DNA from 2 places in the Streptomyces sp. NPDC059852 genome. Region 2 is predicted to be linked to the other one. Evidence: riboswitches for the same ligand, from Rfam matches in the RefSeq annotation. Region 2 holds a riboswitch; the other holds the start of a gene.

Region 1 (5,657 bases), 110 kb from region 2:
GTGCAGGGCGAGGGGCTGCAGGGTGCGCAGATGCACCTCACGGCCGCCCGCGATGCGCACCTCGACGTCCGGGCACACGAACCGGACCATCGCGAGGATCCGCAGACAGCGCTGCGGGGTCAGGTTCCACTCCTTGGCCAGCGGAGTGCCCTCGAACGGGATCAGGAAGTTGACCGGCACCGAGTCCGGGTCCAGCTCACGCAGCGCGTAGACGACGTCGACCAGGTCCTCGTCGCTCTCGCCCATGCCCGCGATCAGTCCGGAGCAGGCGGACAGACCGGCCGCGTGCGCCTTGTTCACCGTGTCCACCCGATCGGCGTACGTGTGGGTGGTCGTGATCTCCCCGTACGTGGACTCCGAGGTGTTCAGGTTGTGGTTGTAGGCGTCCGCGCCGGCCTCGCGCAGCCGCTCCGCCTGCCCGTCCGAGAGCAGCCCGAGGCAGGCGCACACCTCGACGCCGTCGTTCTGGTCCTTGATGGCCTTGATGGTCTCGGAGACCCGGTCCACGTCCCGGTCCGTCGGGCCGCGCCCGGACGCCACCAGGCACACCCGCTTGGCGCCACCCGCCAACCCGGCGGCCGCGGCCTGCGAGGCCTCGTCCGGCTTCAGCCAGGTGTACTTGAGGATGCCGGCGGTGGAGCCGAGCCGCTGCGAACAGTAGGAGCAGTCCTCGGGGCACAGACCGGACTTGAGGTTGACGAGATAGTTCAGCTTCACCCGCCTGCCGAACCACTTCCGGCGCACCTTGCCGGCCGCGGCCACCACGTCGAGCAGGTCGTCGTCGGAAGTGGCGAGAACGGCGAGTGCTTCCTCGCGGGTCGGCAGCTCGCGCCGAAGCCCCTTGTCCACCAGCGTGTTCAGCAGGTCCATGGGAGGTGATCCTGACGTACGGAGGGGGCTCGAGCCAAGGTGAGTTTGCACAACCCTGTCGATTCGATGTGTGGGTATTGCCACACCGTGGGCGGCGGTCCCGGCCGCTAGTGTCTGTGCACTGCCTACAAAAGCCCGGAGGAGCCATGGCGTTCGGCTGGATCGACGAACAGGCGGACCAGCGCCGCCGCGCCGGACTGGTACGGACCCTGCGCCCCCGGCCCGCCGACTCCCCGCTCCTCGACCTCGCCAGCAACGACTACCTGGGCCTGGCCCGGCACCCCGAGGTCGTCGAGGGCGCGGCGCGCGCCGCGCGGACCTGGGGCGGCGGCGCGACCGGCTCCCGCCTCGTCACCGGTACGACGGAACTGCACGCGGAGCTGGAGCGGGAACTGGCCGACTTCTGCGGCGCCGAGGCGGCGCTCGTCTTCTCGTCCGGCTACGCGGCCAACCTCGCCGCCGTCACCGCGCTGGCGCCGCACGGCTCCCTGATCGTGTCGGACGCGGGCAACCACGCCTCCCTCATCGACGGCTGCCGGCTGGCCCGGGGCGTCACGCAGGTCGCCGCCCACGCCGACCCGGACGCCGTCCGCAAGGCGCTGCGCACCCACGACGGTCCGGCGGTGGTCGTCTCCGACACCGTCTTCTCGGTCGACGGCGACGCGGCCCCGCTGGCCGCCTACGCCGAGGCGTGCCGGGAGCACGGCGCCGGGCTGGTCGTGGACGACGCGCACGGCCTCGGCGTCCTCGGGGACGGCGGCCGGGGCGCCCCGCACGCGGCCGGTCTCGCGGGCGCCGAGGACGTCGTCGTGACCGTCACGCTGTCCAAGTCGCTCGGCAGCCAGGGCGGTGCCGTGCTCGGCCCCGCCCGGGTGATCGACCATCTGGTCAACGCCGCGCGGACGTTCATCTTCGACACGGGACTGGCCCCCGCGCCGGCGGGTGCGGCGCTGGCGGCCCTGCGGCTGCTGCGCCGTGAGCCCGAACGGGCGGCGCGGGCCCGCGCGGTGGCGGGCGAGCTGCACACCCGGCTGACGGCCGCGGGTCTGGAGGCGGTGCGTCCGGACGCCGCGGTCGTCTCCGTGCGGGCGCCGTCCCCGGAGGGGGCCGTGCGGTGGGCGGCCGAGTGCCGTGCGGCGGGTCTCGCCGTGGGCTGCTTCCGTCCGCCTTCCGTGCCGGACGGCATCTCACGGCTGCGGCTGACCGCCCGCGCGGACCTCTCCGAGGGGCAGATCGAACGCGCTGTACGGGTCATCGGTACGACACGACCATGAGTCGGCGTGACACGGCCGGGCGGTACCGGAGCGGGCAGAAACGATCAGAAACGGTCAGGTCTGGAGCGCGGCCGTGAAACACGCCCAGCTCTCGGGGGAGAAGAGCAGCGCGGGTCCGGCCGGATCCTTGGAGTCGCGCACGGCCAGTGAGCCGGTCCAGGGACCGGAGCGCGGCCGGGCCGTCTCGACGCAGTTGTTCGCCCCCGTGCTGTAACTGCTGCGCAGCCAGCGGGCGTCCGGTAGTTCGGTGCTCGACCTGAGGTTCCGAGGCGGTGCGGTCATGGTGCCTCCTTACACGCCGCCACCTATCGCGGCGATGAGATCCAGCGATTCCTCGGGCGAAAGGGCGTGGAGCCGAAGGGTGTCGAAGGCCTCCGTGTAGGCCTGGAGGTCTTCTTTCCGCTCCAGATAGAGGCTACTCGTCAAGTGGTCGAGAACAACCACGTCCAGATCAGAAGTGCTCGAAAATGAGAAGATAACGAAAGGCCCGGTGATGCCGACATGCTCACCGGCCGTGAACGGCAGGACTCGCAGGTCCACTTGGGGCAGCCGGGCCGCCTCCAGCAGCCGCTCCAGCTGGCGCCGCATCACCTCGGGCCCGCCGATCTCCCGGCGCAGCACCGCCTCGTCCAGCACCGCGCTGAGCCGCAACGGCGGATCGGCCCGCAGTACCTCCTGCCTGGCCAGCCGGACCGCGACCAGCGCGTCGAGCCGGTCGTCGGCGCCGTCGTCCGTCCCACCCGTCGCCGCCCGGGTCACCGCCCGCGCGTACTCGGGCGTCTGCAACAACCCCGGCACCACGGAGATCTCCAGCGTGCGCATCGCGCTCGCCTGGGACTCCAGACTGATGAAGTCCCGGTACGTCGGCGGCAGGACCCCTCGGTAGGCGTGCCACCAGTGGTGCCGGCCCGCCGCGTCGGACCCGGCCAGCGCCAGCAGCACCTCCCGCAGCCGGGCGTCCCGTACGCCGTAGGCGTCGAGGAGTAATCGCACATCGTCCGGTTTCACCCCGCTGGCGCCTGTCTCGATACGGCTCACCTTGGACTGGTGCCAGCCCACCAGGCGTGCCGCCTCACCACTGGTGAGTCCGGTCCCGGTGCGCAACGCACGCAGTTCCGCGCCCAGTTTCCGGCGGCGGACCGCCGGGCCGTGCTGCATGGGCAACTCCTTACTCCGACCGGGCCGCCCAAATACGGTCTGCCGTCGCAGAGTTCACCGCTTCGAGCGACAGATATATGCATATCTTGGTGGATCGCCACCCGTGACCGTCGCGGTGATGGCAGTCTGGCGGCGAAGCACAGTCCGGGACCGTACTCGAACCTTCCGCTCCGTGTCGGACTGCGGTCCCGTCGGAAAGGGACGACGTCGCCATGGCAGACCATCTGGAAGCATCCGTCACTCTGCCGAGCGATCCCGCCTCGGTCTCCGCGGCACGGACCTACGTCATCACCACGCTCGCCGAGTGGGGGCTGCCGTCGGACACGGACGCGGCGGAGACCATCCGGCTCATGGTCTCCGAACTCGCCACCAACGCCGTGCAGCACACCCTCGGGCAGTCGCCCACCTTCACGGTGGACCTCGAGCTCGACCGCGACGAACACCTGCGCATCGGGGTGACCGACAGTCATCCGCGCTTCCCCAAACGGCTGCCGGCCGCCGTCCAGCAGGACAACGGCCGGGGCATGGTGATCATTCGCTGGCTGACCGCCGAGTGCGGCGGCCGGCTCCGGGTGTGGCCGACCCGGGAGGGAGGCAAGACGGTCTCCGTCGAGCTGCCGTGGACCGTACCGGCCTCGCCGGTCGCGGTCGCGACGCCACAGGAGCCGTAGGAACCGCACAAGCGCCGCGTGGTGCCGCACCGGGCACCGCGCGGCGCGCTCCGCCCCCGTCGGCCCCGGGAGGCCCTGGAGGCGCCGGAGGGCCCGGCCCGTGCCGGGAGCCCTCCGCGCTCCGGGAGGGCGCCGGCGGGGGTGGGGGCGCCCTGTGCGCCCCCAGGGGTCACTTGACCCGGCCGTACCAGACGCTCCTGGTCCAGATCTTCTGCAGCCGGACCACGTCACCGCTCTTGGGGGAGTGCCAGATCTTGCCCTTACCGGCGTAGATGCCCACGTGGTAGACGTACGACCCCGAGTGGAAGAACACCAGGTCACCGGCCTTGCGGCTGGAGGCGGAGATATGGCGGGTCTTGTTGTACTGCTGGGCCGCCGTGCGGGGCAGCTTCTTGCCGGCCTTCTTGAACGAGTACAGCGTCAGCCCGGAGCAGTCGAACCGGTTCGGGCCGGTGGCGCCCCACTTGTACGGCGACCCCTTCTTCGAGGCCGCGATCTGCAGTGCCTTCGTCGCCGGCGCGGCGGCCTCCGCCTCCGAGGCGAGACCGGGCGTCACGATCGAGCCGCCCACCGCGGCGAGAGTGAGGGCCGAGGCCGTACCGGCCCTGGCCATGAGCGACGGGACACGATTGAGCGCAGTCATGCGCAACCCTTCGTCAGCCGCCTGTGAAGGATGACCTGTCGGATTCGGGCTGGCGAAGTTGCCCGGCCGCGGTGTCGCGGCTTCACCCCAAGGGTTGCTCGGTTCGAACGAACGTCCGTACCGGCGACCCGTCTTGCTCGGGTCCTCCACTCCTGCCGATCCACTCCTGTCGACCGGTCATCCGCGCGGCGGCAGGACTCGGCGTCCGCCCGGATCGCCCCGCCGCTGCGGCGGGGTCTTGTCGTCAGTCAGGGATCTTGGCGCACGGAAGAACGAAAATCCCAACGGAACCGGGGATTTGTGGTGTTACTCACCACTCACCCGTTCGGGTGGACGCTACTGCGTTCGAGGAAGTGGCCAGGTGCCCGACGAGCCCCGGACCAGCGGCGGAAGGCTCAAATCCGCCCGCGCGTCCGGTCCCTGACGCAAGCCGTACGAGCGCGTGGACGGAATGCGGAATACGCCGATGGGGGGTACGCCATTCGGTCCGTTTCGGCGTGGCGCCGGACGTGGAGGCGGCGGGCCGCGTGTCCGGAACGCGGCTGTGGCGCCGTCAACTGTCGGAGCGCGGCGGCGGCCTGACGCGAGCCGTGCGGCGCCGCCCGTCCAGGACGCGCGGCGCACGCCCCAGCGTGCGGGCGTGCCGCTCCGCCTCGCCCCGACGGTGCATCAGCGCCGGCGCGTCCCGGAGCGCGAGTGCCGTGCCGACGGGAGCCCGGTCGAGGCGACGGTCGATCAGCGCACGCGTCAGCGGGGGAGCAGAGGCAGCTCGGGTGGGGCACCGTCCGTCTTCCGACGGGAGCCCGGACGCGCCGAGGCCGTGCGTCCCCGTCCGCTACAGCGGGGACGCACGGCCGGTTCGGTGGTGCTGCAGGCCGGGTTACCCGACCGGGGCGGGTCGGCGGGTCCGTGCCGGCTCCGTGGTGGGCGCGCTCGCCTTCAGGCGGGCGCCCAGCAGGACCGCGCCGAGACCCAGGGCGGCCCACCAGGTCAGGGTGAGAGCCGGGCCGACGGCCGCCGCGCCGTCGAAGAAGGACACCG
Region 2 (5,657 bases):
CGTGCTGGCCGCGGACTACGCCCACGGTGACTTCGACGGGCATCTGTCGGTCAACGGGCACGTGCTGTCGATGGGGGGACTGCGCTCGATCTGGGTGCGCAGGCCCGGCGAGCCGGCCGCCCACGCGCCGGATCCGTCTCCCTGGCTGACCGCCGAGACCCGGCAGGCCCTGTACGGCATGCTGCACTCGGCCGCCGCCCGGTGGATGAACCATCCCCGCAACGCCGACCAGGCCCGGCTCAAGCCCTGGCAGCTGCGGCTCGGCCACCTCAGCGGATTCGCCGTGCCGCCCACGGTGTTCACGACGGCCCCGCGGCTGGCGCGGGCCTTCGTCGAGCAGCACAAGGAGGTCGTGGTGAAGTCGGCGTCCGGACCGCCGCCCGGTGAGCCGCCCCTGGCGCTGCCCACCACCCTGATCGGCCCCGACGCGGACTTCTCCGCCGTCGCGGCCGGGCCGGCCCTGCTTCAGCGGTACGTCCCCAAGCAGGCGGACATCCGGCTGACCTGCGTCGGCAGCAGGTTGTTCGCCGCGCGCAAGACCGCCGAGCCCGACCAGATCGACGGACGGTACGGCGACACCGGGCACCCCTGGGAGCCGGTCCCGGTGCCGGACCGCATCGGCAAGTCGGTGCACGAGTACGTCACGCTGGCCGGACTGGCGTACGCCGCCTTCGACTTCGCGGAGGACGAGGACGGCATCTGGTGGTTCCTGGAGTGCAACCAGGGGGGCCAGTTCGGCTTCGTCGAGCTGGAGACCGGGCAGCCGATCGCGGCCGCGATCGCCGACTGGCTGGCCCTGCAGCGCCGGCCCGACCGGCGCGGCCCGGAAGGCCGCCACTGACCTCTTCCACGACCGCCGAAGGCGTCCCCGACGGATCAGCCCCGCTCCGCCCCACCCGGTGGAGGCGGGGCGGTCGTCGTACGGCGCCGGGGTGACGCCGCCTCAGGCGGGGCGGATCGCGCTGTGGATCGCGGCCTCTCCGGCGTACTGGACGGACTCCTCGCGGATGACGGTGCCGGGGCCCGGGGCGTGGATCATCATGCCGTTGCCGGAGTAGATGCCGACGTGCCCCGCGTGGTACAGGACCAGGTCGCCGGGCTCCAGGTGGGTCAGGGCGACGCCCTGCCCGGCGGTGGCCTGCTCCTGGGCGGTACGGGGGAGCGCGATACCGGCGGCCTTCCAGGCGGCCTGGGTGAGTCCGGGGCCGTCGAAGGTGTTCGGTCCGGTCGTACCCCAGACACACGGCTTGCCGATCTGCGCCCGCGCGAACTCCAGCGCCCTCAGCGCCCGGCTGTCCTGCGGTGCCGGCATGGGCGCGGCAGGGGCCGGAGCGGCGGCGGGGTAGGCCCCGGTCGCGGCCGCCGCCGGGTAGCTCCCACTCTGCGTGACGGCCGGGAAGCCACCGGTCTGGTCGACCAGAGGGAAGCCGCCGGTCTGGTCGACCAGGGGGAAGCTCCCGGTCTGGTCGACCACGGGGAAGCTCCCGGTCTGGTCGACCATCGGGAAGCTGCCGGTCTGTGCGACGGCGGGAAAACTCCCTGTCTGGTCGACCATGGGGAAGCTCCCCGTCTGCCCGACGGCGGGGAAGCTCCCCGTCTGGACAGCCGGGGCGAACCCGGCGTCCGGCGCGGCGAACCCGGCGTCCGGCGCGGCGAGAGCCTGAGGGGCATTCAACTGCGCACCCGACACGAACGAGGCGTCCGCGGGAGCCGTCGTCCCCGGAGGAACCGTCGTCATGTCGGCAGGGCTCTGCGCCTCCAGGGCGTCCCACCGGCTCTGCGCCGCGGGCGGGAACGGCGCCGGGGCGGCCGCGGGGGCCTCCAGCGCCGGGGTGGTGCGCCCGGCGCGAGCGGTCAGCAGCTCGCGCGCCTGCGCCAGCTTGCGCTGGCTGCGCTCCTTGCCGGCGCGCAGCGTGGACCGCTGGTCCGCCTCCGGCTGCGCGGTGGCCGGGGCCGGCAGCGCGAGGGCGCCCCCGGACTCCAGGGCCGGCGTGGCAGCCGCGGGCAGCGCCGCGACAGGACCCGCGGTGAGCTCACCCACGGCCGCAGGGCGAGCGGTCCCGGCGGGCAACTCGGCGAGGGGCGCGCCCGATCCGGCGGGCAGCTCCAGGGCGGTGCGGCCGGATATCTCCCGTGCCCCGTCACCGCCCGACGGGCGTGCGGACCGGGCCGGGGCGGACCGCTCCGGTGCCCGGTCCTTCGGCAGCACGGCCGGAACCGTCGGGCCCAGCTTGGACCGGGCGACGTCGAACCACTGCCGGGCCACCTCGTCGAGCGCGGCCGAGCCCCGGCCGCCGTCACGCCCCGAGGCCGCCGGGGCGCCCGCACGATTGCGCGGTCCCGTCGACGAGGCGCGGGTGGCGTTGAAGGTCCCGGTGTCGGTCTCGGCCCGGTCGTACAGCGAGCTGACCCGCCGGCTGACCTCCTCGCGGCTCGGTCCCTCGTCCGCCTGGGCGGCACCGGCCGACTGGCCGAGGAGGGCCACCGAGGTGAGGGCTGCTGCCGAGGCGAGCGCGGAGTTGCGCATACCGGTGCGTTCCGGCGCCATGGGCGACGTGCTCCTTCCGTACTCCGCCTACCGAGTTAGCTGACGGGTTCGGGCGTTCGCGTCGGAAGGTGTGCCCTACGACCCGGCCCGTCACGGCCTCAGGTCGATTCACCCCATGGTTCGGTTGGGTCCCCGGCTCCGCGGCCCCGCAGGGCACGCCGACTCGGCGGAGGGCGCTCGTCCCGGCGGGGTTCGCCGGAGTTCAACGCGCGTCCTGAGCCAGTAACTTAGCCAACTTGTGTGCCTGCAGTGAAGATTGACGTGTGAAATGTCCGATACGTTTTTGTGACCTTCGACGCTGCCGGTCGCGGTGAGGCCGCACTGCGGCACGGCGCGCCCGCGCGACCACGGACGGTAGCCGCGCGGGCGCCCCGCAAAGGTCTTGCTCCGCTCGACGAAACACGCCACACTGGTACCGAACGAATGGTCGGTTGGGAAGCGGGAGCGATGACGACCTCACACTCCACCGAGGCGCCCCCACAAGGGCCGCTTGAGGGGCACTTCGACGCGACGATCGCGCGCGACCAGCGCATCGAGCCGCGGGACTGGATGCCGGACGGCTACCGCAACACACTGATCCGGCAGATCGCGCAGCACGCCCACTCCGAGATCATCGGCATGCAGCCGGAGGGGGAGTGGATCACCAAGGCGCCCTCGCTGCGCCGCAAGGCGATCCTCTTCGCGAAGGTGCAGGACGAGGCCGGTCACGGCCTGTACCTGTACTCGGCCGCCGAGACCCTGGGCGCCGACCGCGCCGATCTGACCGACCGGCTCATCGAGGGCCGCCAGAAGTACTCCTCGATCTTCAACTACCCCACGATGAGCTTCGCCGACGTCGGCGTGATCGGCTGGTTCGTGGACGGCGCCGCGATCTGCAACCAGGTGCCGCTGTGCCGCAGCTCCTACGGGCCGTACGCGCGCGCGATGGTGCGGATCTGCAAGGAGGAGTCGTTCCACCAGCGGCAGGGCTACGAGCTGCTGATGACGATGATGCGTGGCACCGAGGCCCAGCGGGAGATGGTCCAGGACGCCGTGAACCGCTGGTGGTGGCCCTCCCTGATGATGTTCGGCCCGCCCGACGACTCCTCGCCCAACTCCGCCCGCTCGATGGCCTGGAAGATCAAGCGGCACAGCAACGACGAGCTGCGCCAGCGCTTCGTCGACATGACGGTCCCGCAGGCCGAGAAGCTCGGCGTCACCCTGCCCGACCCCGAGCTGCGCTGGAACGCCGAGCGCGGCCGTCACGACTTCGGCACGCCCGACTGGGACGAGCTGATGCGGGTCATCAAGGGGGACGGCCCGTGCAACGCACAGCGGATGGAACGACGCAGGAGCGCCCATGAAGAGGGCGCCTGGGTGCGGGAGGCGGCCACCGCCCACGCGGCCAAGCAGGCCGCCCGCGCGGAGAAGGGAGCGGTGGCATGAGCACCGGAAAGCAGGACTGGCCGCTGTACGAGGTGTTCGTCCGGGGCAAGCGCGGGCTGAACCACGTCCACGTCGGCTCGCTGCACGCCGCCGACGACCGGATGGCCCTGACCCACGCCAGGGACCTCTACACCCGGCGCAACGAGGGCGTCAGCATCTGGGTCGTGCGCTCCGAGCACATCGCCGCCTCCACCCGCGACGAGAAGGACCCGTTCTTCGCGCCCAGCGCCGACAAGGTCTACCGCCACCCGACCTTCTACGACATCCCCGACGACGTCCCCCACATCTGAAGGAGAGGGCATGAGTGACGACCACGTCTATCTGACCCTCGCCGAGGGACACGAGGACGACACCCGCTGGGCCTACGGGACCGGCTTCGAGGACCCGCTGCACGGCGTGGACACGACCGTCCCGGACGACGTCGACGCCGCCGAGCTGGCCGCCCTGTGCGTCGCGCTCGGCGACGACGCGCTCGTCTCGGCGCAGCGCCTGGGGGAGTGGGTCACCCGCGCGCCCGAGCTGGAGGAGGAGGTCGCGCTCGCCAACATCGGCCTCGACCTGCTCGGCCAGGCCCGGCTGCTGTACTCCCGCGCCGGCCAGACCGACGGCACCGGACGCGACGAGGACGCGTACGCCTACTTCCGCGACGCCGCCGACTTCCGCAACGTCCGCCTCGCCGAACTGCCCAACGGCGACTTCGCGTTCAGCATCGTGCGGCTGCTGGTGCTGTCCAGCTGGCGGCTCGCGCAGTTCGAGCGGCTGGCGTCCCACCCCGACCCGGTGCTCTCGGCGATCGCCGCGAAGGGCGCCAAGGAGCTGCGCTACCACCGGCAGTACGCCGCCGAGTGGGCGGTCCGCCTGGGCGACGGCACCGAGGAGTCCCACCGCCGGATGCGCCGCGCGCAGGAACAGGTGGCGCCCTACCTGGGCGAGCTGTTCACCGCGTTCGACGTACGGCAGGAGGTCGTCGGTGACCTGAAACAGGTCACCGACGCGGCCGGACTGCCCATGCCCGTGTACCGCCCGCTGCCCGGCTGCGGACGCGAGGGCGAGCACACCGAGCACCTCGCCCCGCTCCTCGCCGAGCTGCAGGGCGTCGCCCGCGCGCACCCGGAGGCGACATGGTGACGACCCTGCTCGACGCCCGGCGCGCCCGGCACATCGCCGCCCAGGTGCCGGACCCCGAGCTGCCCATGCTCACCCTCGCCGACCTGGGCGTCCTGCGGGACGTCGAGACGACCGAGGACGGCACGGTCGTGGCGAGCCTGACCCCGACCTACTCGGGCTGCCCGGCGATGGCCGAGATGCGGGCGGACGTCGCGGCGCGCCTGCGGGCGGCGGGGTACCCGCGCGTGGAGATCCGCACCGTGCTCGACCCGCCGTGGAGCAGCGACTGGATCACCCCGGCCGGCCGCGCCAAGCTCGCCGAGCACGGCATCGCCCCGCCCGGCCCCGCGCCGCGCGGCGGCCCCGTCGCCCTCGTGCTGTCACCGACCCGGCACGCCGTGGCCTGCCCGCGCTGCGGCTCGGCGGACACCGAGGAGACCTCCCGGTTCGCCGCCACGTCCTGCAAGGCGCTGTGGCGCTGCCGCGCCTGCAAAGAGCCGTTCGAGTACGTCAAGGAGATCTGATGGAAGGCCTCAGGGAAGCACAGACGGCCGCCGCGCCCCGCCCGCGCGTCCGC

The links. A riboswitch is a leader RNA that binds a small molecule or an ion and turns the genes downstream of it on or off. The one in region 2 is predicted to bind cyclic di-AMP.
Region 1: another riboswitch for cyclic di-AMP. It lies ahead of ACFV46_RS09030 (C40 family peptidase); the one in region 2 lies ahead of ACFV46_RS08520 (C40 family peptidase).

Annotation. Positions count from the first base shown of each region.
Region 1 covers NZ_JBHWJK010000005.1:223,304-228,960, reverse strand. The annotation lists gene bioB (biotin synthase BioB) at 1-870, opposite strand, end outside; gene ACFV46_RS09050 (8-amino-7-oxononanoate synthase) at 1,017-2,144, shown strand; gene ACFV46_RS09045 (DUF397 domain-containing protein) at 2,199-2,426, opposite strand; gene ACFV46_RS09040 (helix-turn-helix domain-containing protein) at 2,436-3,302, opposite strand; gene ACFV46_RS09035 (ATP-binding protein) at 3,515-3,973, shown strand; gene ACFV46_RS09030 (C40 family peptidase) at 4,143-4,616, opposite strand; cyclic di-AMP (ydaO/yuaA leader) riboswitch at 4,620-4,830, opposite strand; gene ACFV46_RS09025 (ABC transporter permease) at 5,497-5,657, opposite strand, start outside.
Region 2 covers NZ_JBHWJK010000005.1:115,567-121,223, reverse strand. The annotation lists gene tgmB (ATP-grasp ribosomal peptide maturase) at 1-841, shown strand, start outside; gene ACFV46_RS08520 (C40 family peptidase) at 944-2,548, opposite strand; cyclic di-AMP (ydaO/yuaA leader) riboswitch at 2,557-2,727, opposite strand; gene paaA (1,2-phenylacetyl-CoA epoxidase subunit PaaA) at 2,996-3,973, shown strand; gene paaB (1,2-phenylacetyl-CoA epoxidase subunit PaaB) at 3,970-4,263, shown strand; gene paaC (1,2-phenylacetyl-CoA epoxidase subunit PaaC) at 4,274-5,101, shown strand; gene paaD (1,2-phenylacetyl-CoA epoxidase subunit PaaD) at 5,095-5,604, shown strand; gene paaE (1,2-phenylacetyl-CoA epoxidase subunit PaaE) at 5,604-5,657, shown strand, end outside.